DNA from 2 places in the Paenibacillus hexagrammi genome. Region 2 is predicted to be linked to the other one. Evidence: riboswitches for the same ligand, from Rfam matches in the RefSeq annotation. Region 2 holds a riboswitch; the other holds the start of a gene.
The links. A riboswitch is a leader RNA that binds a small molecule or an ion and turns the genes downstream of it on or off. The one in region 2 is predicted to bind thiamine pyrophosphate.

Region 1: it holds a riboswitch for thiamine pyrophosphate, as region 2 does, so the genes downstream of both, L0M14_RS02435 (thiamine phosphate synthase) here and L0M14_RS26030 (ECF transporter S component) in region 2, are expected to answer to the same signal.

What each region holds. Positions count from the first base shown of each region.
Region 1 is NZ_CP090978.1:542,491-558,545, reverse strand. Features, by position in the region: gene L0M14_RS02500 (phosphatase PAP2 family protein) at 1-457, opposite strand, end outside; gene L0M14_RS02495 (TVP38/TMEM64 family protein) at 483-1,142, opposite strand; gene L0M14_RS02490 (sugar phosphate isomerase/epimerase family protein) at 1,285-2,136, opposite strand; gene L0M14_RS02485 (helix-turn-helix domain-containing protein) at 2,261-3,112, shown strand; gene L0M14_RS02480 (NAD(P)-dependent alcohol dehydrogenase) at 3,319-4,230, shown strand; gene L0M14_RS02475 (aminopeptidase) at 4,279-5,397, opposite strand; gene L0M14_RS02470 (ArsR/SmtB family transcription factor) at 5,384-6,004, opposite strand; gene thiC (phosphomethylpyrimidine synthase ThiC) at 6,243-8,033, opposite strand; gene thiE (thiamine phosphate synthase) at 8,423-9,082, opposite strand; partial or broken gene thiD (bifunctional hydroxymethylpyrimidine kinase/phosphomethylpyrimidine kinase) at 9,161-10,014, opposite strand; gene L0M14_RS02450 (thiazole synthase) at 10,226-10,993, opposite strand; gene thiS (sulfur carrier protein ThiS) at 11,059-11,202, opposite strand; gene thiO (glycine oxidase ThiO) at 11,186-12,616, opposite strand; gene L0M14_RS02435 (thiamine phosphate synthase) at 12,731-13,354, opposite strand; TPP riboswitch at 13,569-13,667, opposite strand; gene L0M14_RS02430 (CheR family methyltransferase) at 13,726-16,055, opposite strand, start outside.
Region 2 is NZ_CP090978.1:5,689,931-5,705,985, reverse strand. Features, by position in the region: gene pyk (pyruvate kinase) at 1-1,309, opposite strand, end outside; gene L0M14_RS26060 (AraC family ligand binding domain-containing protein) at 1,419-1,643, shown strand; gene L0M14_RS26055 (helix-turn-helix transcriptional regulator) at 1,633-2,214, shown strand; gene L0M14_RS26050 (glycoside hydrolase family 16 protein) at 2,397-3,203, shown strand; gene L0M14_RS26045 (methyl-accepting chemotaxis protein) at 3,362-5,038, opposite strand; gene L0M14_RS26040 (hypothetical protein) at 5,230-5,751, shown strand; gene L0M14_RS26035 (hypothetical protein) at 5,917-7,065, opposite strand; TPP riboswitch at 7,249-7,359, shown strand; gene L0M14_RS26030 (ECF transporter S component) at 7,580-8,185, shown strand; gene L0M14_RS26025 (ABC transporter ATP-binding protein) at 8,300-9,667, shown strand; gene L0M14_RS26020 (energy-coupling factor transporter transmembrane component T family protein) at 9,658-10,452, shown strand; gene ltrA (group II intron reverse transcriptase/maturase) at 11,554-12,720, shown strand; gene thrC (threonine synthase) at 12,930-14,327, shown strand; gene L0M14_RS26005 (hypothetical protein) at 14,538-15,002, shown strand; gene L0M14_RS26000 (coiled-coil domain-containing protein) at 15,124-15,906, shown strand; gene L0M14_RS25995 (hypothetical protein) at 15,980-16,055, shown strand, end outside.

The DNA.
Region 1 (16,055 bases), 1.4 Mb from region 2:
TGACCCACAGTAGATATCCAACCAGACCGTAAAACAAGCTCGATACCATGGAGTGTCCGCTAGGAAAGCTAAATCCTTCCTCCTCGATCAGCCAGGTGCCGGCGGGCCGATCCCTCTCGATCCAGCCTTTAACCAGCGAATTGAGTCCCCACGTTCCCAGCACCCCAATAAAGAGAATCAGCGTCTCCCATCTGTGCCTAAACTTGAAATAAAGAACGGGTCCGATGATGAAAAACAAGATAAACTCGGTTACCCCTTCTCCCATGAGCGTAAATAGCTTAGCTATCCCCGTCATATGATCTCCTCTTGCAGACTGAATCAAAGCAGCTACTGACTGGTCTAGATTTTCCAGCCAGCTGGAAGACAAGCTCTGGGACAGCCACCCGAATATAAGAAGCATCAGCAGCGCCGCCGAGAGCCCCACCAACAAATCTCGATATATCCTTCTCTCCTGCACTAGCGATCCTCTCCCATGAACATAATTAATGGTGCGCATGCTGCCGCTGCTTTCGCTTGAAAGCGAAGGGAAGCACGGCAAATACCACATACAGCGCAATCGCTCCGTAAAATTTGCCTGAGCCGATATCCTGGAGCGACGCCCCGAACACGTTATACACGATCGCACCAGGGATGATACCAATGAGCGTAGCCCATGTATAGTCGGAGGCTCGGATCTTGGACAGCCCTGCGCCATAGCTGACCCCGTCAAAGGGAAAAAAAGGCATGAGCCGCATATACAGGACGACCATGAACCCGTTGTTCTCTGCCTTTTCATCAAAGGATTGCAGCTTTTTGCCGCGGATGATCCGCTGGAAGCCGCCTCTTCCCCACCTGCGTGTAAGATAAAAGGAGAGAATGGCTCCCGCACCCGCCCCGATAATGTCATATACCGTACCCCACAGTGCGCCGAAAGTGTAGCCTCCGAACAGCGTCAACGGTGTTGCGGGGAACAGCACCAACGGCCGTAAGGTATACGCCACAATATACAGCAAGCCTCCAATCCAGCCAAGCCCGCGCAGCCACTCAGAGAGCCCATTCATATTAATGTGACCTAAAACACCCGTATATTTAAGTACCAGCAAACAGCAAGCGGCCGCGACGAACCACGTAAGCAGCAGCCAGAATGGTTTGGAACTTGCCATCTTAAACCTCTCTCCAATCACACTTTGTCTGCCTTTCATCTTACACAAACTGGAAGGGCAATCGCAACAAGGCTCATGGCGCAGAAAAAAGAGAAGCCGACCCGCATACCCGGTCGCACTTCCCAGTTTTGTTCAACTTGTCTTATGACAGCCACTCTCTCACTTTAGCTGCAAAATTATGCAGCATTTCCCTAGAGTCAAATTGACCGCTGAAATCTTCAATACCCAGGTATCCGTCGTAACCAATCGCTTTCAAATCAACCAACAGCTCATGCCAGTTGACAATCCCTTCATCGATCGGTGCCCAATCGCTCGCCCACAATGTGATACCGCGGTCACTTTGGCCCGCAGGTGCCCAGCGCGCATTTTTCACATGCACATGAGCCAGATAGGGACCTAGCAATTCCAAGCCCATCCGGTGATTCTCGAAGCCTTCATGCACCATGTTACCGGCATCATGCAGCACGCCAATCCGTTCTGGGCTGAAGCCCGAAACCAGCCGATGAGCAAGACCGGCGCTCGGCGCTATCGTTTTATGATGGATTTCCACAAGGCCTTTGATTCCGTATTGCTGGGAAAGCTCTTCCACATGGTGTAAGTACTGCACAGCTCCCGCAAACAATTCATTATAGTTACTGCTGCCGTCGTAGGCCGGAACACCGACACGGATAAACCCGGCTCCCAGCTGCTTCGCCACTTGCATGACTCGTTCGGTGCCTGCTACATCACCGCAAGCTAAATAAGGGGTTACACTCAGCGTGCTCAGCTGATGGGCAGCGGCAGCCTGCTTGAACGGCTCCAATTCCTCATCGGAAAGCTTCGGATCGATCGAGCAGAGGTTGTTTCTCCAGAAGGAAGGCTTCTCATTGACCGCGTCCTCCGGAATATCCTTATATCGCCATTCGATGGCATCGATGCCCGCTGCTTTAGCAGCTTGAGCCATTTGATCCGGCGTCAAATCCGGAGTAGATACTGTAAATACTGACAATTTCATCGTCATGAAGCCCTCCTTATTTCGTATACCCTTATTTTGCAGTATAATAAAAACGTATTCATTGCAATTCATGGGCAATAACTTGCTTTTATTGACTTCACGGAAGGTATGGAGGCACATACAGATGCAGGAGCTTTATTCTAATTTACAAGAAGTCATCAGCTTCAGTCACTCGGTTAGATACAATCCGGCTCCATTTGATTTTCACCTGCACCGTGACCAGTTTGAGATCTACTTCTTTCTTACCGGACACGTTCATTATTTCATAGAAAAACAGGTTTATCCATTGCAATATGGAGACCTGCTCGTAATGAACAGCAATGAGCTCCATAGAGCAAACTTCCAATCGAAGCAACAGCGGTATGAGGTCATCGTCATTCACTTCAATCCTTCTATGGTGGATGTATTCAGCTCACCAGCATTTCCTTTACTGGACTGCTTCATCAATCGGCCTCCCGGAGAGCAGAACCGAATGAGACTATCCCCTCAGCAAATTGATTCGATCATGAAGCTGTATGAACGGATGGAAGCCTTACAGCAGCCGCAAGCACCCGCAGGCTCGGACATTTTGTATGTATCAGCATTTATCGAGCTATTGGTATTCATAAACCGCGTCTTCCAAGGACAGGACAAACAAGTGGAGAAAGCTATTATGCCGGACAAGCTCATCTCGCTCCTAGCATATATTGATGAGAATCTTGACCAAGATCTGTCACTAGACCGTCTGGAGCATGTCGTCTATATGAACCGCTCCTACTTGTGCCGCCTGTTCAAGAAACATACGGGAAGCACCATCCATGAGCACATTTTATTTAAACGTATTGCCAGAGCCAAGCAGCTGCTGCGCGAAGGAAGCACCGTAACCGACACCTGCCAGCAATCGGGCTTCAATGACTATTCCAACTTCATCCGTACCTTCAAGAAGGTTGTTGGGCTCCCGCCAAGGCAGTATCAGGCGATGCAGCGCAAGGGGTGAATGGGCAGTGATGCATGTGGCTGACGACCATCGTGCGGCGCCACACCGCGAACTGGGAGCTTCGCGCGGTACGCCGTTATAGACAAAGACGTATCTCAAGCGAAAGCGCGGGAGCGTCTTTTTTTATTGAGTTCATGGATCGTAATGCGAAACGAAACCTATTCCTTTTCGTACTATGGGTGATTGTAAATAACTGGAGGTGTCCCATGAAGGCGATTGTATGCACGAAGTACGGATCACCGGATGTTCTGAAGCTGGCAGAAGTAAAAAAGCCAATCCCCAAGGATCATGAAGTGCTTGTAAAGATTTATGCAACCACTGTATCCGCCGGCGACATTAGAGTGCGAAGCTTTGATAGTCCCTTCATGCTTTGGTTACCGATGCGGATCGTCCTAGGATTCAGGAAGCCCAGAAAACCAATACTCGGGGTAGAGCTGAGCGGACAAATTGAAGCGGTTGGCAGCAACGTGAAACGGTTTAAAAAGGGAGATCAAGTCTATGCGTTAACCGGAATGAAATTTGGCGGTTATGCCGAATACGTAAGCATGTCCGAAGGAGCTTTGATGTCCCTAAAACCTATGAATGTAACTTATGAAGAGGCAGCAGCCATTCCTTTCGGCGGAACTTCGGCGTTATATTTTTTAAGAAAGGGGAATATACAAGCCGGACAAAAGGTTGTAGTATATGGGGCTTCCGGCAGCGTGGGTTCGTCTGCGGTTCAGCTTGCCAAGCATTTTGGAGCTGAGGTTACAGGAGTGTGCAGCACGGCAAATCGGGACCTGGTGAAGTCGCTGGGAGCCGACTACGTTATTGACTATACGACAGAGAATTTTTTTAATAAAAGCGAGCGTTACGATATTTTTTTTGATGCCGTTGGGAAATTAGCAAAAACGAAATGCGAGAAAGCTTTAACTCAGAACGGAAGATACGTAACGGTAGATGGTCAAGGAATCGCGAAGGTACGTATAGAAGACTTACTTTATCTTACAGACCTTATCGAATCCAATACATTCAAGCCCGTCATTGATAAAAGGTATTCTTTAGAAGAAGTCCCCGAAGCTCATAGATATGTGGAAAAAGGGCGTAAGAGAGGCAATGTAGTCATCAACATTTATTGAAAACAAATACCGCTAACCCGATCAGCTCGATCGAATTAGCGGTATTATTTATTTCAAATGCTGAGGATTCAAATGCTCAAGCTCCGGAAGTACGAAGACCCCGTCCTTGCGGATTAGTACGTCGTCGAACCAGATTTCACCGCCACCATAGTCGGGACGTTGAATGTTGACGATATCCCAGTGCAGGGAGGACTTGTTGCCGTTATAAGCATCGTCGTAACAGTTACCCGGTGTGAAGTGGAAGCTGCCGTCAATCTTCTCATCGAACAGCGTATCCTTCATTGGGTGCTGAATGTACGGGTTCACGCCGATCGCAAATTCGCCGACATATCTAGCACCCTCATCGATATCCAAAATCTCATTAATGCGGTCTGTATCATTGGAAGTAGCTTTTACGATTTTACCGTTTTCGAATTCAAAACGGATGTTCTCAAACGTAAAGCCGTCGTGCGGTGTCGGGGTATTGAACGTAATAACACCGTTCACCGAATCACGGACAGGTGCAGAGTAGACTTCTCCGTCAGGGATGTTGAGCTCGCCGTCACATTTCACTGCGCCGATTCCTTTAATCGAGAACGTCAGATCCGTCCCAGGTCCGACCAAACGAACCTGATCCGTACGGTCCATCAGTTCCTTCAAGGAATCCATAGCCTTGGACATCTTGCCGTAGTCCATCGTGCATACATCGAAGTAGAAGTCCTCGAACGCTTCCGTACTCATTCCGGCAAGCTGTGCCATAGACGGAGTCGGATATCGAAGAACAACCCAACGTGTATCCTTGATGCGCACATCAAAGTGTACTTGCTGATAGTAAATGGAGTTATACAGCTTCATCCGGTCGGATGGAATGCCCGAGGACATTTCGTACATGTTGGCTCCGCCGCGCACGCCTATGTATCCTTGCATTTGCTTCATTTGATACGCATCCATATCAGCCCACTGCTTCATTTGATCTTCGGTGCAGTTCATGATCATTTGACGCATCACCGTATGGTCTCTCAGGTTCACATAAGGGTTAGCGCCTGCTTCATGGACCTTCTTCACCAGTTCCTTCACAAAGATCGCATCAATACCGTAGGCTTCGATTAAAATATTTTCTCCAGGTTTTGCCTTAACGGAGTAGTTTACCAGCACATCAGCCAGTTTCGTCTGTCTAGGATCGAGCATCGTTCTTCTCCTCCTCATCCTCATACACGTCAAATGACGGTTCGTTAATCTGGAAGCCGACCGTGGTTAAGTAGAACCAATCGCCGGTTTCCTCCTGCTGTTGATCCAGCTCGTAAATCAGTGAACGAAATTTGCTCAGCCACGCAGCAAACTTCTCCTTACTCATTTTAACCTCAAGCTGCGTTGCCATTCTAGGCCACTGCGCACGATCCGACGAAGGAATTTGAAAAGCCTCCTCCGGCGCTTCAATCGCTCTCAGCCTGGCTCGGGCCAACACGCTAAGCGTAGTCTCCCGGTAATAGTTTTCCACTTCCGATACGAAAGGAAGCAGCTCCTCACCCGGAACAAAGCCACGGGCAACAGCCCGGTAAAATTTTTGTAAAATGCCGTTCTTCAGTTCGGTTCGAACCACGGAAATCAAGCCATGCTTCTCCAATTCATTCAAATGATAGTGTACCTTGGCCCTCGCCATGCCAAGTAATTTGGCCAGCTGCTGTCCGGTATAGGCCTTCTCAATTAAGAACAGCAGTACCTTCGCTCGCAGCGGGTCGCTCACTGTTTTTAGCTGCTCCAGATCTTGAATAATATAAATCGGCTGTTGCTTCATGTTCGGATTCGACCTCCTTCTAATCGTGTACAAGCTTTATTAGACAACGGTCAAATCTTTTTAACCGTATCATAATGCCAAGAGAAAGCAAAGTCAATCAGGCCAAATCCCCACCATGATCATAGAAATAATCGCTTTAGTGAATTAATGCAATCAAGAGCTATCTTCATGGTAACAAAAAGGGACGTTCCTGTCATCCCTGACAAAGAACGTCCCTGCACAAACGACAAGCTGCAACCTATCGATAGATCCGGCTTCCGGCCTCACGAAACTCTTTGGCCTTCTCCGTAAGTCCGCTGCTTAGCGCAGCTTCTTCCTCCAGACCACGAGCATGGGCGTACTGGCGGATATCCTGCGTAATCTTCATGCTGCAAAACTTGGGCCCGCACATCGAGCAAAAATGCGCCGTCTTTGCTCCCTCCGCAGGCAATGTTTCGTCATGATATTCGATCGCCCGCTCCGGGTCGAGCGACAGGTTGAACTGATCGCGCCAGCGGAACTCAAAGCGCGCTTTCGACAAAGCATCATCGCGCACCTGCGCTCCCGGGTGGCCCTTGGCCAAATCCGCTGCGTGGGCGGCAATTTTATAAGTGATGACACCTTCGCGCACGTCTTCCTTATTCGGCAGGCCGAGATGCTCCTTCGGTGTCACATAGCAGAGCATAGCCGTGCCGAACCAACCGATCATGGCTGCGCCGATGGCGGAAGTAATATGATCGTAGCCCGGCGCGATATCCGTTGTCAGCGGTCCGAGCGTGTAGAACGGAGCCTCCTGACACACCTCGAGCTGACGATCCATGTTCTCCTTAATCATGTGCATCGGCACATGACCCGGACCTTCGATCATCACCTGGACGTCGTGCTTCCAGGCGATTTGCGTCAGCTCACCCAGCGTCTCCAGCTCGGCAAACTGCGCCTCATCATTTGCATCGGCAATGGAACCTGGACGAAGTCCGTCTCCCAGGGAGAAGGCGACATCATACATTTTCATAATTTCACAAATTTCTTCGAAATGCGTATACAAGAAATTCTCTTGATGATGCGCGAGACACCACGCCGCCATAATGGAACCACCACGAGACACAATCCCTGTAACCCGTCCGGCGGTCATGGGGATGTAACGCAGCAGCACACCCGCATGAATGGTAAAATAGCTCACGCCCTGCTCCGCCTGCTCAATGAGCGTATCCCTGTATACTTCCCATGAAAGGTCCTCTGCTTTGCCGTTCACTTTCTCAAGAGCCTGGTAGAGCGGAACTGTCCCTACAGGTACGGGAGAGTTGCGAACAATCCATTCGCGTGTTGTATGTATGTTTTTGCCGGTCGATAAATCCATAATCGTATCTGCGCCCCAGCGGGTCGCCCAAGTCATCTTCTCCACTTCTTCCTCAATGGAAGAAGCGACGGCGGAATTGCCGATATTGGCATTGATCTTAACCAAGAAGTTGCGCCCGATGATCATCGGCTCGCTCTCCGGATGATTAATGTTAGAAGGGATAATGGCACGCCCGCGGGCTACTTCGTCCCGAACGAATTCCGGCTTCACATTCTCTCGGATGGCGATGTATTCCATCTCCGGTGTGACAATTCCTTTTCGGGCATAATGCATTTGGGTCACGTTGCAGCCCGGTTTAGCCCGCAAAGGTCTGCGGTGTAGGCCTGGGAATACTTCTGCCGCGCCTTTGGCATTATCGGAAGCAAGCCCATTATCCTCAGGCTTCACCTCGCGGCCTTCATACGATTCCACGTCGCCGCGTTCCTCAATCCACGTCAGACGGTTAGCCGGCAGTCCTTGACGAATGTTCGTACACTGCTCATTGTCGGTATATGCACCACTTGTGTCATAGACACGGACCGGCTCATTCTCCACTTCCCGCCCTAACATATCGGTCGAAGAACCAAGCGCGATTTCTCTCATGGGAACCTGGATATCAGGCCTAGAGCCTTGCACGTAAACCTTGCGGCTTCCGGGGAACGCTGCCGTCCCCAACTGGATTTCCTTGTTCTCTGTGCCTGATATGGATGTCATTATAAATCCCTCCATTTGTTGTGAAATTAAAATTGTTGGCGGTTCTCTCTCTGAAAAATAAGCGGCCTTTCACTAGCCCGTTAGCAGCAGTCTGAGGTGAGACTGTCGATATAGGGGGAATGGTGAGCTGGTGATCGGAGAAAAGCTGTGGAAGCTTGTAATCGACCCCACTTTATCGACAAACTGACCGCAACTCGAGACTTGCCGTGCATCTGCCCTTTAGCTAGAACAAACTGTCACAGCCGACCCCGCCGCAATTCTTCAAAAACTGCTGAGCTCGTAACTTACCTATACAATAGTCTCACTATAGTTTTAATGCCTCCGCCCTGTGAAACTAACAAGCATTACGAGCATCAGCAGCCTTTTTTGAAAAAATGGTTAAGCTTACCCTATTTGATCATATTGACAATCTCTCGCAGCTCCGCCGCAGCTTCCCTCGGGGAGCGCGCCTGCGTAATCGCGCTCACTACGGCAATGCCGTCCGCTCCTCCACGCAGGACGGCTGCGGCCCCTGCGGCATCGATTCCGCCGATGCCGACAAGCGGCAGCCGGATGCCGCCTTCGCGCATCCGCACGAGCCCTTCGGGCCCTTGCACCTCCCGCGCATCCAGCTTGGTGCGCGTCGCATACATGGGCCCGACGCCCAGGTAGTCGGCGCCTGCGGCCAGCGCCGACTGCGCTTCGGCAAGATTGTGGGCGGAGATGCCCACAATCTTGCCAGGGAACCGCCGCCTCACCTCTTCGGCGGCGGTATCCTCCTGGCCGACGTGAATACCGTCGGCCTCGAGCGCTTCCGCCATCCCGACATCATCGTTCACGATGAAAGGGATGGCGTGCCTCGCGCACAGCTCGCGCAGCTGTGCGCCAAGCGCGAGACTGGCGGCGCCGGTCAGAGCTCCGGCGCCCTTCTCGCGGTATTGAAACATCGTAATGCCGCCGTCGATAGCGGCCTTCAGGACCTCCACAGGGTCAGCCCCCGCACAATTCGGGCTGCCCATGACGAGATACAGCTGCAGCGCTTCGCGCAGCTGATCAGTATGTAATTTCATAGCGTACCTCCTGTAAGCTCAAGGGCATTTCCCAATCTTGAGTTTGCCCCATCCTGCTCCTGCCGCCCATGCTCTTGCTCATTTCTCATGTTCATCCTCTTGCCCATGTTCCTGCTCTTGCGCCAGTTTCAGCTTCCTGCCATAAGCCCAGTGATTGGTCGGTCCATGGCCCGCACCAATGTTCAGCGGCTCTTCAATAGCCGCTTGTATGTAGCTCTTCGCGGTCTCAATCGCCGCATGGATGGTTTTGCCCTGCGCCAATCCTGCCGTGACCGCCGAGGCAAACGTGCAGCCCGTTCCGTGTGTATGACGGGTCGCAATGCGGCGGGACTTGAATTCGGTGAACGTCTCGCCGTCGTATAGAAGATCCGTTGCATATTCGGCATCCTCCGTATCGTGGCCGCCCTTGATCATGACATTCCGGCAGCCGTACTGCCGGATCCGGATAGCGGCCTGCTTACGTGATGCCGCATCCGTGATTGACATCCCGCTTAGCGCCTCCGCTTCCGGGATGTTCGGTGTAACAACCATGGCCAGCGGCAGCAGCACACTAAGCATTGTGTCGATCGCTTCCTGCTGCAGCAGGGAAGCGCCCCTTTGGCGATCATCACCGGGTCTACGACAAGCTGCTTCCAGCCGTAGCGCTGGATGGCAGCCGCCGCCGTGCGGATGATATCCCCGCTGAACAGCATACCAGTCTTGACGGCATCCGGCGTCAAATCCTCTCCAATGGATGCTAATTGGCGTTCTACCGCCTCAACATCCATGGGGTAGACGCCCTGAACACCCAAGGTGTTCTGTGCCGTGACAGCCGTAATGACGGACATTCCGTATGCGCCAAGCTCCTGGAACGTCTTGAGATCGGCTTGAATGCCGGCTCCCCCTCCGCTGTCTGAGCCGGCGATCGTTAAAGCTTTGGATACGACAGCCACATGAGTCACTCTCCTCTATTTCATCAAAGCCGCTGATGCGGAGCAACCGACAGCAGCGCCCCTTTTTTGCCCATAATGGGACATCTCTTATTGAAACTGCTACCTCCAACATGCAGCCTAATTCACTTGTTGCAAATCCTGGATTCTGACTCTGTTACGTACATCATAGGTCGTCAAAATAGGAACGGAGCAGATTCCTCTCTTGCCTTGTCTACACCCGGCTGAAGCCTTCCATCGGGCTGCTCGCCGATGCATAACGCTTCTTTGGAATGCGTCCAGCTTCAAAGCCCGCGCGACCCGCTTCAATCGCAAGCTTCATGGCAAGCGCCATTTTCACAGGGTCCTTCGCTCCTGAAACTGCCGTATTGAGCAGGACGCCGTCCGCTCCCATCTCCATCGCCATAGCCGCATCCGAAGGAGCTCCGATTCCGGCATCCACGATCACCGGCACGCGCGCTTGCTCAATAATAAAGCTTAAATTGAGCGGATTCACGATGCCAAGGCCTGTGCCGATCGGCGAAGCCCCCGGCATAATGGCATGAACGCCTAGGTCCTGCAAACGCTTGGCGAGCAGCACATCGTCCGACGTATAAGGCAGCACGATAAAGCCTTCTTCCAGCAGCATTTCTGATGCTTTTAAGGTCTCAACCGGATCGGGAAGCAGCGTCTTTTCGTCGCCAATTACTTCAACCTTGATCATGTCGCAAAGACCGGATGCCTTAGCCAGCTTGGCAATGCGCACCGCTTCCTCTGCTGTTTTAGCGCCCGCTGTGTTGGGCAGCAGCGTGAACTTGCTCACATCCAGCATAGACAAGAAGTTCGGCTGGCTGGCTTCAAAAATATTCATTCTTCTAACCGCAAAGGTCAGAATTTGCGACCCGCTGACATCAACAGCTTCCTTTTGAATGTGGAAATCCGGGAATTTACCAGTTCCTAGAAGTAAACGTGATTCGAATTCATAATGGCCAATTTTTAACATGAGTTTATCCCCCTCCAACAAAATGAACGATTTCAATTTTACTGCCTGCTGTAATTTGCGCTTGCTCATGTTCTTCTTTTTTGCAAAATAGCCTGGTTCAGTTCAACAACCAGCATCTTGTCAGCCAAATCAAAATGAGCCAAAAGCTCTGTGACTGTTGTGATCGAATCAGGAACCTCAACCGACTGACCGTTAATGTGCAATTTCAATAGTGATCAACTCCTTTTCAGAATGCCGCTTCTCCCCAAGCAGCTGGTCCGTTACAAGCCTTCTGCTTGGACAAAAGGCTTTCCATACCTCCATGGTGGCTTCGGTTCCGGCTTGATCGCCGGACCATTCATGCCCCGACCCGGCTCCAACTCGTTCTCCTGTACCTCCATGCCTCGACTCCATTACTGCTCGGTCTTCTGAGCCCTCATGCCTCGACTCCGCTTCTGCCCGATCGCCCGTACTTCCATGCCTCGACTCCGCTCCGTCTCGACCGCCCGAGCCTCCGAGTATCGTCTCTTTTTGCGCTGCTTGCTCATCACTGCTAAAAATCTCCGCGCCGCTGCCTCCTGAAACCAGGTCTGCCATCACCCGTCCAGTGATCGGGCTAAGCAAAATACCATTGCGGTAATGGCCTGTCGCCGCATAAAGCCCTTCGATCCCGGGTATGGCACCTATGTAGGGCAAGCCATCCGCTGTCTGCGGGCGGAGACCGGTCCATGCTTTTTCCCATTCCGCTTCAGCAATGGACGGCACCAGCCCTGCCGCTCGTTCCATCAACTGAGCTAAGCCGGCTACCGTCACTTTGCGGTCATAGCTGCCCGGTACCATCGTCGCCCCAACAACCAGACGGCCGCCCGCCTTCGGCACGATGTAGCAGCCATGCGTGAATAGTGTTTTACGCAGCCGAGGACTTCGTTCCAGCACGGAAAAACACTCTCCCTTAACGGGATACATCGGCAGTTCCACTCCGATCCCGGATAATAGCTGACTGCTCCACGTTCCGGCAGCAACAATAACCTGATTACCATAGATCGGACCGTCAGAGGTCATGACACCGAGTACTTTCTCTCCCTCTGTAAGAAGGCCCAGCACCTGCATGTATTCTCGAAGCTCCACTCCCCGAATCGACGCCGCCTTAGCCAGCGCCTGCCCTAAAAGCGGTGCATCCACTTGACCGTCATCCGGAAGATATAGGGCGCCAAGCAAGTCTTCGCCTAGCTGAGGCTCTAATTGAGCCGCTTCCTTTGCTGAGAGCCACTCAGCTCTCGCTCTAACGCTGCTATGTAATCGCTCGCGCCGGATCAGCTCATGACGCTGCTCATCGTTAAGCGCTATGTGGAGCAGCCCCTCTCGGTTCAAGCCCATATCGATGCCGGTGACCTCCTTCAGTTCCTCGGAGAGGCGCGGGAATAAACTCCGGCTGATTCTCGACCATTGAAACAATGGGCCTACATCCTCCATTTCGGATTGCGCCCCCAGCATTCCTGCGGCAGCTTGCGTTGCCTCTTGCCCAATTCGCCCTCGCTCGAGCAGGATGACACGCTGCCCTTTCTTCGCCAGCTCATAGGCGATGGAGCAGCCAATCACACCACCGCCGACGACAATGACTTCATGCATTTGTTTGTTGTACATACCTCGGTTCCCCCTTCATGAAGACCAGTCCCTGTTCTTCCATCACGTCCGTTCTTTCGTCATCGCTCGAAGCTCCTTTTCCTGCCCTCAGTGCCAGCAATCGCATGACGATGGTCAATCACATGCATCACTTCTCCCCAGCACTGCGGCAAAGCGCTGTACCGCATCCACTGGATTCTTTGCCTCCATAATTCCACTCATCACAGCGACCCCTGCAGCACCAGCGGTCAAAACCTCACCAACCCGCTCCGGCTGAATCCCTCCAATGGCAATGACTGGAGCCGTGCAACCGGCAGCCGTTTCACGCAAAGCCTCAAGCCCTCTTGGGGCTAAGCCTTGTTTGGAACTTGTGCTGTAGATGTGTCCGAACAGGACATAATCCGCCCCTTCTACAGCTCTGCTTCTTGCTTCCTCCGGACTATGTACCGAGCAGCCCACACGTTTCAGCCTCGGAGCATACGAACGTACAATTGAACTCAACTCCGAGTCTCCTGGCAGATGCACACCGCCTAATCTCATTTCCGACACCAACGATGGATGTCCGTTGAGATACAGCTTTTCGGGAGGTACGCCTGCATCTAGAAGACGCTGTATCCCCTGTGTGATATCCTCGATGTTCCGCTTCTTCTCCCGAATGTGGAGAGCTGTCACATAAGGCCAGATATGGGCGACAATGGAGGTCACCGTGTCCCAGTCCTGCCCGCCAGTTGTAATGACATGCAGCTCATAACCAGACATACCTTCTCACCTCCCAGCCAAAAATTCATAAGAATAACTTATTTCGTTATCTAAGGTCGATAGAGGGCTCACTAGCTCACTAAGAAGCCTAGCGGACGCCTTTTACAGGTTTGTATCCAATGTTAGAAGTTTTTTTCAAGCAAACAAAAAAACCACTTCTCCTAAGAAAAGTGGTTGTCGTTACGCTGCACTTACACATTCATATGCTGCTCCGATTCGAAAACGTCCACTTTCCTCCGCTGGTATGACCCAGTTCAGGTTCAAAGGGTTCAGATGACTCTGTCTCAGCCTTTCGGCGCCCCTAGGGATTGGTTCTTATATACAATTGTTACTAATCATATCACGACAATAGCAGATTGAAAATAGGTTTATTAGGCCTGGGCGTGCAGCGGCAATACAATCGTCACGGTAGTACCGACGCCTTGCTTACTGGCATATGCGATTGTGCCCATATGGTTTTCGATGATTTTATAGCTGACCATAAGTCCTAGTCCGGTTCCTTTTTCCTTCGTTGAGTAGAATGGCTCACCCAGCTTAGGAAGCTTGTCCTCCGGAATACCTGTGCCACTATCCACCACCGTAACTGTCACTCGCTCATCCTGTTCCTTACGAATGTTCACGTTGATGATGCCGCCGGATGGCATGGCCTCAATAGCATTTTTCAAAATATTAATAAAAACCTGCTTGATCTGGTTCTCCACACAATTGACTAAACAGCCGGAGCCTTCAAACTGAATCTCAACACTGTTCATAATCGCCTGCGTGTCAAGCAGCATAATGACGTCTTTCATAATGTCTTCAATAAATTTCGGTGAATATTCCAGCAACTGAGGCTTGGCCAGTACCAGCAGCTCGCTGACAATCTCTTCGATTCGGTTGAGCTCATCCGACATGACCCGGATATAGCTGTCGTTATGCTTGCCTGATGTCAGCAGCTTCGTAAAGCCCTTCAGAGCCGTTAACGGATTGCGAATCTCGTGAGCAATACCAGCTGCCAGCTGCCCTACAGCAGATAGCATCTCGGACTTCCGAAGCAGCTCCTCTGTCGTTCGTTTATCCGTAATATCCTCGGCAACCTTCAGATAATGAACCGTCTTTCCTTTCTTGTTCTTGATCGGTACAATCCGTACCGCTTCCCAGAACACTTCCCCGTTCTTCTTCCTGCTTTCCAGTTCTCCCGTCCATGTATGTCCGGAAGTAACCGTATCCCATATTTCCCTGTACTGGGGATGACCCTCACTTTCCCATGTATTGAGAAACCGCAGGTTCCGGCCCATGACATCTTCCAGCACAAACCCGGTTAATGAAGTAAAGTACGGGTTGACGTACTCGATGCGGCCTTCCAGATCGGCGATAATAGAGATGCTCGGGCTTTGCTCCACCGCATAGGAGAGCTTAACCAATTCAGTATTCGCTAATTTCAGTTCTGTGATTTCAACAAATGTCAGTACAATCCCGCTGATGAAGTTATCCGCTGTCCGGTAGGGCAGGATCCGCATGCTGTACCATTTGCCGGAATTGCTCTGAACCTCTTTTTCAACAGGCGTCAATGTCTTGAGCACCTTCTTGGATTCCTTGACCAAATTCTCGTATTTAAAATTATGCGAAATATGACTGATCGGACGGCCGTAGTCCACATCCAGCAGGTTAATTTCCTTGGTAATAGCAGGTGTAAATCTACGAATACACATGTTCTTATCCAAAAAAATCGTACCGATTTTCGTGCTGACCAGAAAGTTGTTCATGTCATTATTGAGCTCAGTCAATTCCTGAATCTTGTATTGGTATTCCGTATTTACCGTTACCAGCTCTTCATTGACCGATTGAAGCTCTTCGTTCGTGCTTTGCAGCTCCTCGTTCGCCGCGACAAGCTCTTCATTCGTTGCTTGAAGCTCCTCATTCGAGGTTTCCAGTTCCTCTACCGTTGCCTGCAGCGTTTCTTCGGCTCTTTGGAGCTCCATCTCCAGCTCAATCACACGCTGGTTCACATTGCTGGATACGTCAAAATGCTCCTCCGCCACAATCACGGTATCTTCCCGCTTCTGGGCCCTCTCAAACGTGACTAAAGCCAGCTTCTCAAACTCCTTGTTCTTCATAGAGAACGGCTTCACCGTCAAATTGATGAATTCACCATCCTCTTTCTCACGAAGCCTTAGCGATTTATAAATGATGGGCCTTTTTTCTCTCCGCACTTTTTGGAAGGCAGTTGCAATCGCAACCGATAGATGAGGCTCGACCATTTTGTACAGATTCCAGCTAGGTCTGCCCTTCGACAGTGACAGGAACGGGTTGATATCTCCGCTTAAATGGATGATGTCATTATTCTCATCAATGACGATACTGGGCGGCATATGCTCGTCGACAAACGTCGAGTACACATCGTCCGGCCGCTTTATGCTAGGCTCATCAAGTAGATGCGGGTATGGTTTGGGATTTTGCCGGTAATTGGATCTAACCGTTCGCGGCTCTGAAGAGGCAACTTCCATATTGCCTGTATACACCACATCTTTCATTCGTTTGTGCTGAAAAATATTCCACCTACGGTCAATCGAATCGAACTGATTGGTGAGTCTTCCGATGCTTTCGCTTGGTCCCAGAAAGAGTACGCCTTTGGAGTTCAGCACGAAATGGAACATTGACAGCACTTTCCGCTGCATTTCCGGCGTGAGATAGATCAGCATATTTCGGCACGTAATGAGAT
Region 2 (16,055 bases):
CCGCTTGCTGGATGGCTGAGCGGATGATCAAATCCGTGGACTCGTGCTGCTCGCCGCGAATCGGGATTACACCGCGAACCATGCTGAGCTGATTAATCGCATGCTCGTTAAAGGTAATCGCCAGAATCGGCGCCGAAGGCTTGTACTTGGCGATCATTCTCGCCGTGAAGCCGCTCTCCGTCGGCGCTAGAATGGCTGCCGCCTGCAGGCGCTGCGCGGCGGATACGACCGCTTCACAGATGACTTCTGTGACGTCATCTGTGCAATCAGAGGCGGAGCCGAGGGAACGCTCGCCTTCCTGGGACTTCTCGATGCGCTCGGCGATCGCCGCCATCGTCTTCACCGACTCTACCGGATACTTGCCTGCGGCCGTTTCTCCGGAAAGCATCACCACGTCGCTGCCGTCTAGCACGGCGTTCGCGACATCGCTCACTTCCGCGCGCGTCGGACGCGGGTTGCGCTGCATCGAATCCAGCATCTGCGTCGCTGTGATAACAGGCTTGCCCGCGCGGTTGCAGGCGCGGATCATTTCTTTTTGTGCAATCGGAACTTCTTCCGTAGCGATTTCAACGCCCAGATCTCCACGTGCAACCATAATGCCGTCGGAGGCTTCCAGAATACCGTCGAAGTTCAGCATGCCTTCTTCGTTCTCGATTTTGGAAATAATCGGGGTGCGCCCCGCGCCGTGTTTCTCCAGAATTTCGCGAACTGCGCGTACATCGTCTCCATTGCGGACGAAAGACATCGCGACGATACTGATATTCTCTTGTACGCCGAATTCCAGATGCATGATATCGCGCTCGGTTACGCCCGGCAGAGAGGTGCGGATACCCGGCAGGTTGACGCCTTTGCGGGATTTCAGCGTTCCGCCGCTGATCACCTTACAAGTGATCTCCGTACCGCTGACACTTTCAACACGAAGCTCGATCGTCCCGTCGTCGATCAGGATCATAGCTCCCGGATATACGTCATTGGGCAGCTCCGGGTAGTTCACAGATACACAGCCGCCGTTGCCGGCAATCTGGCGGGTCGTCAATACGAAGGTCTGATCTTTTTCTAAATCGTAGGCCGACTCTTCCAAGACTCCTGTGCGGATTTCCGGTCCTTTAATGTCCATTAGAATGGGAATTGTTGTTTGAAGCTCTTCCGCAGCTTGTCGAATGTTGCGAATTCTGCGGCGGTGCTCGTCCAGATCGCCGTGCGCCATATTCAATCGGGCGACGCTCATGCCGGAAGTGATTAGCTCTTTTAATACAGGTACGGAATCACAGGCAGGGCCCATGGTGCAAATGATTTTCGTCTTTCTCATGAATCGGATCTTCCTTTCGAAGCAAGCTCATATTTGATATGCCTTCATTTTAGTACGAATGGTAAACAGAGGCTATGAAATATAGTATGATATATGGAATATAGTACGAATGGATGCGACTGTTATGGAAATTAGCGAGCTTGCCTATCACAAAAGCAGCACCTGGTATGAGGAAGAACGCCAGGATGAGCAATGGACACTTGTATTGGTTAGCTATGGCAAATGTGTGTATTGGGTAGAGGAGAGGAAATATGTCCTTGAGAAAGGCCAGTTGCTCCTGATTCCAAAAAATGTCCCTTTACTATGGGAAAAGTGTCCCTACCATGACGCATGAAAAATATGTTGTCCGCTTCTCTCCCGTCAGCAAACTTTTAGCGCTGCCTATACTTACATCTCTCGAGATCACATACCGAAGGATCGCTAAATATGAACTGATTCTGGAAAGGCTTCGCACTATGCATGACCAGTGGCAGGAGAAGCAGTCCTACTATGAGGTGATGTGTGAATCCCTTTTTGCAGAGGTGTTGGTGCACGTGCAGAGGGAATGCGATCAAGGGGCGGGAACGCGCCATACGGAGCTGCTGCTGATTCAGATGAAAGAGTACCTGCAGGACCATTACCGCGAACAGGTAACGAAGGAGGAGCTCGGCGCCGCGGTAGGGCGTTCGCCCAACTATACGGCTACCCTGTTTCGCGGGCTGACCGGACAAACGATCAGTGATTATGTACACGCACTGCGTGTCAAAACAGCGATCTATATGCTCCGGCATTCGGCGCTAAATGTAACGGAAATCGCCGAGTTTGTCGGCTACGCGGACCCTTCTTATTTTTATCGCATATTTAAAAAGCTGACCGGCGAGGTGCCGACGACATACTTGGCCGATAGGGAGTCGGTACGCAAATAATCGGATGAGCTGTTCGCTCTTATTGTAAGCCGCTAGCAAAATATCATCTGCACTCGGTTGAGTTCAAAGGAACTGATGATTCGTGCTTTCATAAATGAATAACGAACAAATGTTCTTGCTTTCGAGAGGGAATGTGTTATGATATATACAATAAATTCCAGATAAATAGGGGTTGTGTGAGGATGGAAGAGAGTTTCCCAAGAAATCATTTAGATAAACCAGGCTATATCGTGACATTTCATGATGATTTTAATGATGTTGAGCTAGACCGTGCTAAATGGCTGCCGTACTATTTGCCGCAATGGAGCAGCAGGAAGAATTCCTGCGCTTCTTACAGAATTCAGGACAGTGAGCTTATTTTACAGATTAAGGCGGATCAGCAGCCATGGTGCCCGGAGTTTAATGGAGGGGTTAAAGTCAGCAATCTTCAGACGGGGGTATTCTCCGGTCCTTTAGGCAGCAAGCAGGGCCAGCATAACTTCTCGGGAGAGTGTAGGGTACGCGAAGAGCAGGCAACTGAACAGCTATTTATTCAGCAGTACGGTTATTTTGAAATTCGCGCCAAAGGATTAAGCAATCCCAATAATGTCTGTGCGTTGTGGATGATAGGCTTTGAGGATCAGCCTGATCGTTCAGCTGAAATATGCCCTTTTGAGCTAAAAGGCTGGAATGTTGCTGAGGATCGATGCCTCATAGGGTTCGGTATCCATCCTTTTGGTGATCCCACTATTCAAGATGAGTTCTTCGAAAAGCCCTTTTCCATAGACCCTACCCAGTTTCATCTGTACGCTGTGGATTGGACGGAGAATGGAGTCGAATTTTATTTGGATAACCAACTCATCCATAGCTCTAAGCAATCTCCGCAGTACCCGATGCAGCTTATGCTGAACCTATATGAGATCCCGCCGCAAGAGAGCGGATCAACAGCAAAGCCTGAATATCCCACTGAGTTTGTAATCGACTATATTCGCTGCTATCAGAGGGTATGATACAGGCTGCAGACGGTAAAAAGCGCTTCCCGCTTAGGATGCCGGGGAAGCGCTTGATAATGGTAACGACTTTATTTTCAAGTCATAGGATTCGGCTGCTATATGGAGCGAACGTATCGGTGACTGCTTTGTGGAGTTGCGAGCTGCCAGCTGTCGGATCATACTCGAAAACGCTGTACCATGCGGCGGAGCTGCTCGGACATTTGAGACAAGGCAGCAGCGGATTGCGAAATTTCATCCATGGAACGCACCTGGAATTCCGAGGATGCGCTGATCGACTGGGTATCCGCTGCGGATTCTAGCGACACTTGTGCGAGCTGTGACATGGAGTTGACGATTTCCTGTGAGCTGGCCGCAATTTGCTCCACGGCAGCTGATACCTCTTCCACCTGGGATGCAACGCCGTCAACCGATTGCTGAATGGAGCCGAAGGCAAGTCCGGCCTCGGCAAGGATAGCTTCGCCCGCAGCGACTTCGTGCATGCTAGTTTCCATGGAGTGTAGAGCCGATACCGTATCGTTCTGAATGGCTCGGACAAGCCGTGTAATTTGGCCGGCAGATCCACTGGATTGATCGGCCAGTTTCTTCACCTCATTGGCTACGACAGTAAATCCACGGCCGTGTTCACCTGCCCGAGCCGCTTCGATGGAAGCGTTCAGCGCGAGCAAATTCGTTTGTGCGGCAATCTCTGTAATTACGGCGATGATTTGTTCGATTTCTTTGGAACGATTCGCGAATACATGCATGACATCGGATAAATCCCGAATGGAGTGCTGGATTGATTTCATTTGAATGCCAGCTGTCTGAATGGCATGATGCCCGGAGGCTGCAAACTGAGAAGATTGTGTGGATGCTTGCGAGACCTCCTGCACGTGCTCGGCAACTTGCTGAATGCCCGTAGAGATTTCATGAATGGTCGTTTGATTATTTCGCAGATCGCTAACCTGCTTATGGGAAACTTGCGCAACAGCATACAAAATGTGGTGCATTCGTTCGCTGCTCTTCCGTCCTTGCGCCGAAGCGTTGTTGAGCTGTTCCGAGGAGGCTGAGACGTGAACGGCCGAATCCCCGATTTGCTCAATCATGCTGCGCAGATTTCCGAGCATTTGGTTGAAGTATGCAGCCAGGTCCCCCACTTCATCCTTGGAGCGGACCGTGATGGTTTTGGTCAGGTCGGCTTCACCCTCGGCAATTTCTTTTAACTGGCGGGAGACAAGCTGAATCGGGCGGGCTATGCCTTTAGCAATCATGAGTGCCAAAGTGATGCCGAGCAGAATGGCTGTGACCGTAATGATCGGACTGATTGTAGCGACTAGTTGATTCTTAGCATCGAGCTCTTGCTGTTCGTCCGCCACCTTGTCGGTAATTTGGGAGCGGTATGTAATTAAAGGATCAAGTACGCTGTCCAGGGGATTTTGAATGAACGCGGATTGTGCCTTTTCAATCGAACCCTGCTTATGAAGAGCGAAGGTGGCATCATTGTTGGCTAAGTACTGTTTCCAATTATCTTGAAATTCGTTAATGGCTTGTAATTCAGTATCATCGTGGTCCTGATTTTGAATCGTTTGGAGCTGATCTGTCATGACTTGAAGGGAATTTTCATATCCAGTTAGGGATTCCTGGTCGCTGCTGAGCAAGTACCTGGCGGCACGGTCGTCAATGGTGCGGGCCAGATAATGCAGCTTTTCGATGTCGGTCAGCTTGTCCTTATTGGCAATCATTGTCTTCGTGAGATCCGCTAGCCTGATCTGCAAGAATGTCGTACTGGCTATCGTAAGGACGAACAAAAGCATAATTGCAGAAATGCCTGTAAGTAATTTTTTGCGAATGGTCATGTTGGGCTCCTCCTGCCAAATCTTTCATGACCTCAGTATATAGCCGTAAGCTGAAAGAGAAATGAATGCAAACTGAAAGTCGGCTGAATTCAGAGATTAGCAAAATAGTAGTATCGTCCATTTGCAAACATCCATACCCTTTGATCATATTTGCATATGATATGTTAATGGAAGAATAAAAGGGTGATCGTATGACTGATACAATTTTAAAATCTGAATATCGGTCTGTCATTCATAAATGGATCAAAAAAATAAAGCGGAGAGACAGTGCCCCCGCGAATAAAAGAGAGGCCGCTAAGACTGGATTGAACCTGCCCTTTGAGGAAGTTGGATGTGGATCACGCCGCATTGTGTATGACCTTGGCAACGGCTACATTCTGAAGGTCGCTATTATTAGACAAGGCATTGTATCCTGCCAAAAAGAAACGGATATCTATGAAAGGGTACCATTGCCTCTCAAACAAAACTTGGCCGAGATCAAAGAGTATGGAGAGGGATGGATTGTCATGAAAAAGTTCGGTAGGATGCTTGCAGATACCGCAGAGAACAGGCGCAAGGTATACCAATTGTATAAAGAATTTAAAAAGCTGGATATCGAAGCGGGCGATATCATCAATATGAAAAATAAAGAACCCAGATGGCATAATATCCGATATAAGAAAAGAAATGATAGGATCATGCTCATTGATTATGGCGATTTCCATGTGAAGTAGTAGTCAAGAGGTGAACACTGCTTTATCAACAAACTCTGCTACTTTCTTACGAAACGCTGCTCAATATTGAAAACAAAAAAAGCACCGCTCTCTCCCGGAACGGAAGAAGAACGGTGCTTCGTTTCTATTCATTCACAGCTGCGCTATTCGTTCACTGTTGCGCTGCTAGTTTACTGCTGCTGTGCTATCGCCGGTTTCCGCGCCCGAAGCAGGAGCAGCAGGCTTCTGATGCTTATCTTCTACAAACTGCTTCAGCTTATCGTTCATGCTGTCCTTCAACTTGCTGATCAAGTCATCTTCGCTGATACCTTGCGCGGAAGCAACCTCAGCGACCGATTTACCGGCGTCAAGTTGTGTCTTGAGCTCATCCTGTGTAATGCCCAGAATCGTTGTTAGAGATTCAAATCCGCCAAAACCAAAGCCTTTGCCTCCATGACCCTGACCGTCTTTTCCTCCTTGAATTCCTGCGTTTTCAATACGCTGCTTCAGGCGAGTGGACAGATCAGAAATCATTTGATCAGCTTGAGTTTGTGTTAGTGTACCCGCCGTGACTTGCTCATTAATGGAAGCCGTTTCTGCGGCTGTGAGCTTCGCCAAGAAGTCATCCTCACTCAAGCCTGCTGCCGTTGCGAGATCTAGCAGTGATTGGCCGCCTTGCAGTGAAGTTTGAAGTGTGCTCTCATCAGTACCCAGGATGGTAGCCGCTTCTTTCAAAAGATTGCCACCGCTCCTGCCGCCCATTCCTTTGCCGCCAGAGGCGCCGGGTGCACCTGAGAATCCGCCATTTTTCCCGGCAAAGCCTTTATTCTCCACCTGATTTTTGATGCGAGTCGCTAGGTCAGCAGTAAGCTTATCCGCTTGGTCCTGAGTCAGTGTACCTGCTGTTACCTGCGCGTTAATGGAAGTCGTTTCTGCAGCAACTAGCTTCGCCACGAAATCATCTTCGCTCAGGCCTGCCGCTGTCGCGAGATCCAACAGTGTTTGGCCTCCTTGCAGCGAGGTTTGGAGCGAGCTCTCATCTGTGCCTAGAATTGTAGCCGCTTCTTTTAGTAGGTTGCCGCCGTGCATACCGCCCATTCCTTTGCCGGCAGGAGCGCCTTGGTTGCTGCCACCCATACGTCCTCCACGGTCTCCATGGTTTCCAAAGCCTCCGAATGAACTGCCGTTTTTTGCTGTCTTTTGCGTTTGTGCAGTAGTGCTGGTGCTGTCTGTTGCTGCGAAGGCTTGATTATGTAAAGAACCAACGAAGCCAACGCCAAGTACGAAGGATGCTGCGATTGTGCCTGCTAGGATTTTTTTGTTGATTGCTTTCATTATGATTACCACCTTTTTAGTTGAGTTGTTGTTTACAAGACTTATATTAGCCCCCTTTCCTGAATTTCCCCTGAGTATGAACTTAAGAAACCATGAGAGCTTCCTGAGGAACGGCTGAGTGTGGAAATAAAAATCATTGCATTTCCATATCTCTGGTGATATAGTCACAATAGCAAACAACTGAATAGCCGATCCGGGAGCTTGATGAAGTCAGGCTGAGAGTGCGGGCGTGTGCCGCTGACCGTTTAATCTGATCAGGATAATGCCTGCGCAGAGAAATGATGAACTACAAGTGTTTGTGTTTTTCCATTCACTTATAGACCTAACAACCGCCTACGGATCCATTCAATAGGTGGTTTTATTTTGTCTATTGAATCCCTGGGAATGCCAACGAGTAGATGCCGTGATTGTTTTTGCGCGGTATGTATGCCTGCCGCATGCCCGGCGGGCTTTTTTGTGTTTGCTGAGGTGTACATCTATACATACTAAGGGGAAGAAAGGAAGTTGATGAAGGATGGCTAATTCACAAGCTGTATCCAAGTCTTTAAAGCTGACCGATATTCTGGTTACCATTGTGATTGCTGCAGTATTCGGAGTTATTTATAAAATATGGGGGCCGATGTATGACATCATTCAACCGCTTGGTCTACACGCCGAGCAGCTGAGCTATGGAATGTGGTTCATCGCGGCAACATTTGCATTTTTGGTTATTCGCAAGCCGTGGGTAGCCGTTTTGGCGGAGGTTGCGGCTGCAACGATTGAGACTTTTTTTGGCGGGGAGTGGGGAATTTCCACACTTGTTTATGGACTGCTGCAAGGCCTGGGCGCTGAACTTATATTTGCATTATTCCTTTATCGTAAAACGAGTGTTGGTGTTGTGGTTCTTGCATCGATCGGTTCCGCGATATTGTCTTTATTCGTTGACGCTTACTATGGATACATTGAATCCATGACCTTCTGGAACTACTGCTTGTTCATCGGGTTCCGACTGATTGGAAGTATCGTGATTTCCGGCTTTATCGCCTACTACCTGGCGGCTGCTATCGAGCGCACCGGCGTTCTGAATGCCATTCGCCCTGCATCGCAAAAAAGACTACGATCAATTGAGGTAATCGTATGACAACTATAACCCCCGTGTTGCAGCAGCCGTGACTGATTTGCGGCTCAAATATCCCGGAGACGACGCCCCCTGTTATTCAAGGGGGTTTCCTTTTCGTTCAGACCAGGTGAAAAAGTGCTTCTGCTCGGACCAAGCGGCTGTGGTAAATCGACACTGCTGCAAGTGCTGAGCGGGATGGTGCCGAGTGTGATTGAGATCCCGATGAAAGCCGAGGAACTCCGTACCCCGGAGCGCTGGGGCTATGTATTTCAGGACCCGGATACGCAGTTCTGCATGCCCTATGTCGATGAAGAGATTGCCTTTGTTTTGGAAAATATGCAAGTGCCGCGCGAGCAAATGCCTGCACTCATTCGGCACTATCTGGAGCTGGTCGGGCTTCAATTCGAAGACATCCACACCCCGATTCAAAATTTATCGCAGGGGATGAAGCAGCGGTTGGCTATTGCAAGCGTCCTCGCCTTGGAGCCGGAAGTGCTCTTCCTGGACGAACCGACTGCGCTTCTGGATGAAGAAGGGACGCAGCAGGTGTGGGAAACCATTCGGGCAACAAGCGAAGGCAAAACGCTGCTCATCGTCGAGCATAAGATACACGGCATTCTCGATCTGATCGACCGGGTTATTGTTTTGACGTCAAATGGCGAAATCCTTGCGGATGGCGAGCCTGCAGCGGTATTCGCTTCCTATAAGAAGGAACTCATTGACTTTGGCATTTGGTATCCTGGAGTTTGGGAGGATTACGATACGGAACGTGGAGACATTTGCAAGGAAGCGGCTGCACCTTCTTCCGAACGTGAGGTGCTCATCACTCTCGACGGCTTTCAAGCGCTGCGCGGCGGCGAGGTGAAGCTGGAGACCGGCATGCTGACCGTTGGATCAAGGGAGTGGGTTGCCGTTGCCGGACATAACGGTGCAGGCAAAAGCTCACTGCTCCTAGGCATGATGCGGCTTGTTCCTACGAAGGGCATTTGCGAGATTGCCGGAGTCCGTGGTAAAAAAGTAGCAGACATCGCCGATCACGTCGCTTTTGTATTTCAAAATCCGGAGTTTCAATTCGTGACCGGGTCGGTAGAGGAGGAAATCGCCTATTCCTTGGAGGAGGGGCAAGAGGGGCAGGTCGAAGAGCTGCTTCGAAAGTATCAGCTGGTTGAGCTCCGAAGCAGGCATCCCTTTCAACTCTCTATGGGACAAAAACGCAGGCTAAGCGTCGCCTCCGCTCTTGTGCGTAAGCAGCGCATCCTACTTCTTGACGAGCCTACTTTCGGGCTGGATGCCCGTAATACGTTTCATATGCTGGAGATGCTAGAGGAGTTAAGGCAAGAAGGAACCTCCATCATGATGGTGACGCATGACCATCATATCATTCAGCGATTCGCGGACCGGGTGTGGCAAGTTCAGCGCGGCCAAGTATCCGACTTGACTCCCGGTCAATACTTGGAGCAATTCGAGCAAAGTGAGAAGGGGGAGGTGCTGCTATGCAACTGAGCTTTGCATTTCGTGAAACGTGGCTGCACCGGGTGAACCCCGGCGTAAAGCTCCTTGCCTCCGTTGCTTTGTTTGCCATGGTTTTGTTTACGCACAATGTTAATGTCATGATGTACCTAACGGCTGGGACGATTCTGTGCCTGCTGCTGCTAACTGGCCATCCTATGAAGCGGATTCTGCTTTATACGTCACCGTTCCTGCTCATCTTTATCTCGTCGGCTACCGGCATGATGATGTTCGGAGAGGGAACGACAACCTGGTTCCGATATGGCATCATTCATGTTACGGAGGAGAGTTTCTTTCGGGGGATTCATCTGGGCTTTCGTGCTCTGCAGGTAGCATCTGTTGGTCTTTTGTTCAGTCTGACGACGCGGCCCGTTGCCCTATTTTATTCGCTAATGCAGCAATGGAAGGTTCCGCCTAAATATGCATACAGCTTTCTGGCTGCTTTGCGGATGATTCCAACTCTAATAGAAGAGTTCCAAACCTTGCGACATGCGCTCAAAGTCCGCGGCCGTAAGAAGCGCAATCTTCTGACCAGCTGGTACACAACGCTCCGTATGTACTCGATCCCTTTGCTTGCCCAAAGCATCAGGCGTGCCCACCGGACAGCCGTTGCGATGGAAGCCAAACGCTTCTCGGTCGGCAAGCAGCGCACTTACTATTACCATATCCGGTATTCGCCGGTCGATATCTGGTACGCGCTCAGTATCGCACTGCTGCTTACACTTTCGTATCTATGCGGCCATGTCCTGCCTTTCACCGCAATTACGGACGTTCGCTGATGCTCGGAAGAAGAAGGCCCGATTCATTTGAATTGGAGAGACTGTTGATTAACTGGAATGAAGAGCTCCGTAGTTTTCGGAGAAGCGTAGCGGGTGCCTTTGACAGTTTTGTTATCACCTTAGAAGGCTCTTATTTCAATCCAATAACAAAATGTCAACAGCACTCGGAGAAAATCTACTGAAGCTCGTAATGGATCCAACTTGATCAACATTCTCCCCCGATTCCTCTGAATCGGCTTTTTCGTGCGCCTCACAGTCGCACAATCTAAGTGGTTCAAATCCACTCGGTAACTTTACCCTTTAAAGTGCCGTAGCCGAAGCAGAAGTCCTAACTCCAGTAGGAGAAGGATTGGCAGGGTGTCTCTCGCGAGGGGGAATCCGAAGGGCCTGCAGGCAAAGTCCAGCCCGGAATGCGGTGAACCAGAGGTGGCGGAGATGTTGGATGACCCGCCGGAAAAACGGGGAAATCTATGCCATAGGCATATCTTGCAGGAAAGCGCGAAAGGGATATGACCTGCAAGGCTCATCTACGTGATTAGGGTCAGGATGGATGGAACAGAATGTGCAGATAACTGAGGGAAGTCTCGTAGTTTCCTCTGCGCAAACGCGTGTGAGGTAGGCAAGGTATAACCCTAAGGGGAAAGCCAAATCGATGAACTGCGAGATGGCGGATCGTTCCGTAGTAGCGAATAAGTCTGAGCCGATGAAAGCTGGTAACAGTCTAGAGGGGAAAACTCGGATGAGTATGCGCGTGGGGAAAAAAATATTCTTAGTCGCATAACCTGCTTCCACTTCAAAAGAGGGAAGACAGAGGCAAAGGGAACGTGCTTCGTCAAAGACTGTGAGTTCAAGTGAGTGGAGATCGTAAGCGCCTTAAACCAGAGAGGGTATGACCAAGAGGGTGCGTCCCGCCGAGAGCGAGATAGCGCTTGGGGATAGAGGCAAACTGGCGACCTGAGTACACCTCAGGCAACAGGAGCGATTGAAAAAAAAATTTTTTCTAACACGCGGTTGCATGAGGTAGAACGAGTAAGGAATCGATCATCTGTAGCGCGAACAAGATCAGCTTGGTGAGTAGCAGGTAAAGGTGGTGAAACACCAATGAAACCGAAACGACGATACTACTCCCTGATCGACAAAATATATCAAATGGACAATCTGAATGAAGCCTGGCTGGCAGTAAAGAAGAATCAAGGAAGTGGCGGAATTGATGGGGTAAGCATTGGTATGTTCGAGAAGAACATAGGCATCAACCTAAAGGAAATCCAAAGGCTACTGCAACAAGATCGGTACAAACCCGACCCTGTCAGGCGACATTTCATCGAGAAGGAAAACGGGAAGTTAAGACCGTTAGGCATTCCCACAATCCGAGATCGCGTATGCCAGCAGGCTGTACGTCAAATCATCGAGCCGATCTTTGAGCAAGACTTCTACTACTACAGCTTTGGCTTCCGACCTGGATACTCTGCGCATCAAGCAATAAACACGATTCGACGAGCAAAGCGCGGCGGATACGACTATGTGGTAGACCTCGACATTATATCCTTTTTCGATGAAATTCCGCATGAACTGCTGATGGAAAAGGTTCGTGAACGAATAACCGACGGTAAAGTGCTGACGCTCATTCGCGGATGGCTCACCGCAGGAGTCATGGAAGATGATCAGTTCCATGAAACGTTAGTCGGGTCCCCACAAGGCGGGGTCATCAGTCCATTACTTGCGAATCTATATCTGAATCATTTCGACTGGAGTATGAAGGAGAAGGGGTTTGCTGTGGTCAGATATGCAGATGATGCAGTTATTCTTTGCAAAACAAAGGAGCGAGCAGAAGAAGCATACCAAACGGCAAAAACCATCTTAGAAGGGGAACTTCAGCTGAGAATGCATCCAGAGAAAACGAAAGTGGTGCAATTCGATGAAGGATTCCGTTTTCTAGGATTTGACTTCTGGAAAGAATATCTCATCTTGCCGGACGCAAAAGTGAAGAAGTACAAAGAGAAAGTCCACAAGATCACCCGAAGGCAGCAAGGTAACAACCTTAACGAAATGATGAAGAAGCTAAATGAAGTGTCACGCGGGTTTGGTAACTATTTTGGGATTGGGAACGTAAAGAAAAAGTTTCAACGCCTAGACGAATGGACACGCATGAGAGTGCGAGCTTTTATGCGGAAAAAGAAGTCTACGGTTTCAAACCGGCTTATTCCAAACAAAGTATTGGAAGAAGCAGGGATGGTATTTCTAACAAACTTACTCACCACACGTTTCTAATTCAGCAGTGAAATTTGCAATCCGGTGACGGGTGAAGACGACTCACTCCTGAAGATGGGGAACTGACGAAGGAAAGCCGTGTGCGGGAAATCCGCATGCACGGTTTGATGAGGAGTCCGGGGGAGTAATCCCCCGTCTTACTCTACTTTTGCGGAGATGATTTCATTTTTCTGTTATAATAGGTTCAATATGCATATGAGGGGATGACTATGGAGTTTATAAGCACTAGAGGCAAAGTAGAAAAAATCGGGTTCATCGACACCGTGTTGATGGGACTGGCGGATGACGGGGGACTCTTGATTCCGGCGCAAATCCCGCAAATTCCGCAGGATAAATTGCAGCAAATGGCTTCCATGACTTATCAGGAATTAGCCTATGAGGTGTTCTCGCTCTACACAAACGATGAAATTCCTCAGGATGATTTGAAAAGTCTGATTCGCGACAGCTATGCGACCTTCCGTGACCCCGAGGTTACTCCAGTTCGCAAAGTGACGGACAATATGCACGTGATGGAGCTGTTCCACGGCCCGACGTTTGCTTTTAAAGATATCGCGCTGCAGTTCCTTGGCAACCTGTATTCCTACGTGTCCAAGAAGAAGAATACGATCATTCATATTCTGGGTGCGACATCCGGAGACACCGGCGCTTCGGCAATCGAAGGCGTCAGAGGCAAGGAAGGCATCCGCATTTGTATCCTGCACCCTCACCAGAAGGTCAGTAAAGTGCAAGAGCTGCAAATGACGACTGTCAATGACGAGAACGTCCTCAACCTTTCGGTCAAGGGAACCTTTGACGACTGCCAAAGAATTATTAAAGATCTGTTTGCTGATGTGGAGTTCAAGAATAAATATCACCTCCGTGCCATCAACTCGATCAACTTTGTGCGGATTTTGGCTCAGACGGTGTATTACTTCTACGCTTACTTCAAGGTTGCTGGAGCTTCAAGCGCACAAACTGTGAACTTCAGTGTGCCAACAGGTAATTTTGGCGATATTTTTGCAGGCTACTTAGCGAAAAGAATGGGATTGCCGGTCGGCAAACTGATCCTGGCAACCAACGAAAACAACATCCTGGAACGCTTCATTCAAGAGGGTGTCTATAAGCCAGGACAATTCGTCAGCACTTACAGCCCTTCCATGGATATTCAGGTGGCGAGTAATTTTGAACGTTACCTGTACTATCTGGTTGGAGAAGACGCGGAGAAGGTTGCTTCCTATATGGCGCAGTTTAAAGCTGAAGGCGAAATTCGCATCAGCGAGGAGCTGCTTGGCCAAGTCCAGCAGGACTTCGCGGCTCATGGTGTTAGCGGGGATGAGTGCCTGCAAACCATCAGCAGCTACTACAAGAACAATGACTACTTGCTCGACCCGCATACCGCCTGCGGTGTCGCGGCTTACGAGAAGCGTAATCCGCAAGACGAAGTGTGCGTGACGCTTGCAACGGCTCATCCGGCGAAGTTTAACGAGTCCATTGAAAAATGCGATATCGAGCAAACCTTCCCGGAACAAATCGCCGCATTAATGGATAAACCTCAGTACCAAACCGTCGTAGACGATTCGGAAAAAGAGATCGTGGAGCGGCTGGAGAAGTTTTATACGATTGGATAAAGAAGCAAAAAAGGTGCTCTGCCAGTGATGGCAGGGCACCTTTTTTGGTATGTGCTGCTTCCGAGGGGGAGCGACTGGTACGAAAGTATACCATAACCCCCTCAATAGGAGCAGCCAAAGATTACTCTAAGGGGCAATGTCACAAAACGTATCGGAAGGTATACTAGGTTTTGTAAGCGGGAGTTGCGTGGAGGAGGTAGAGAGAACACAATGAACCGTCTGAAATGTAAAGTTGCTGTCGCTTCATTGATGATTTCAACACTCTATACCATGAGTACCGCATATGCGTACTCAGACGCAGGGAACGTTCTGCAGAACTGGTATCAAGCACAACTTCATGATTCTATAAGCAGTGCGAAAGGTATCTTGATTCGTCAGCAATCCAACCATTCTGTAAAGGAACTGAAAGATGCTATTCAAGATATGATTTCACGAACAAATGGAAAATTGAAGAAGGTTGAATTTGAAGCTGGTATGCAAGTGATAGGTAGTATTCAGACAGTCAATGCTTCCTATCAAGCCCAAATCGAACAAGCGAGTAAGCAACTTAAAATTCAATCTGCCAAAAATCAATTTGAACGATATGTCAAAGAAACTAGTGAGCAGTTCGATATTGAACTTGATCAAACGGTTGACAAGTCGATTAAAGAGATGACATCAAGTATGGTTCAGTAAATTTTTTGAAGAGGTTTTACGTGAAAAGGGCTTGTGCGGATTAGTCAGTTTTGGGATTAATGGGTTCACTTCTCGTGAACACAGTTCAAACATATAAAAATCTAAAGGAGAATGATCGACAATGAAATCTTTGAAAAGCAAAATTGCAGTTGGTGTTATTGCGACAGGTTTAGTAGCAGGAATGGGGACAGCTTTTGCAGCTAAAGATGCAGGAGGACAACTTCAAAATTGGTATATTGCTGCTTCCACAATTACTAAAGGTCTAATAGCCGGTGATGTGGCTGGTTATGTTAAAAATCAATCTGCTCAATTCAAATCAGATTCTGCTGCGATTGACAGCAATGCTGTAACAAATGTTAAAGTAACTGGTGACACAGAGACAAGCCGAGTAACTGGAAATATTACAAAAAGTGTTGATCAATACGCAAGTCAATTGGACAGTAAGTCAAAGGACATAAAATCATATATGCCTGGTGAGTATGATTCAGCGGTAGCGTTTTCTAATGGTATTAATAACGGTATTGTTAAAGGGATTGCTGATACTGGAACAGCAAACATTAAGAAAGATGTTCCCGCGCAAGGTGCTGCTTCCTTGAATGGTCTGAACACAACGGTTGCTACGGCTCAGACTCAAGCAGTTCAAGATTTAAACAAGAAAATTGAAGAAACAAAAGGTGAACTGAAAGATCTTCTTCAAAAAGAAAGAGAAACTGCTGATACTGAAATTAAGGCAAACCTGGATAAACAAGTTATTGATAAGAAGGCTGAACTTCAAAAGCTTGCTGATGATCTTGAAAAACAAAACAAAGATGCCATTACAAATCAAGGTAAGTCTCTTGAAGATAAAGCTCTAAAAGATTTGGATAACATTGTAAACGATATCGACGGGACACGTTTGTGGTAAGATGTTAAATCTAATAGAAGGTCCTCTCGGACCTTCTAGCTTATTTTAATTAAGGATGAGGGAGGGTAAATTTATGAATCTTAAGTCAAAAAGAAAAATCGTTGCTGGATTTGTTTCTTTAACCGCTATAGTTGCTGCTACAACAAGTG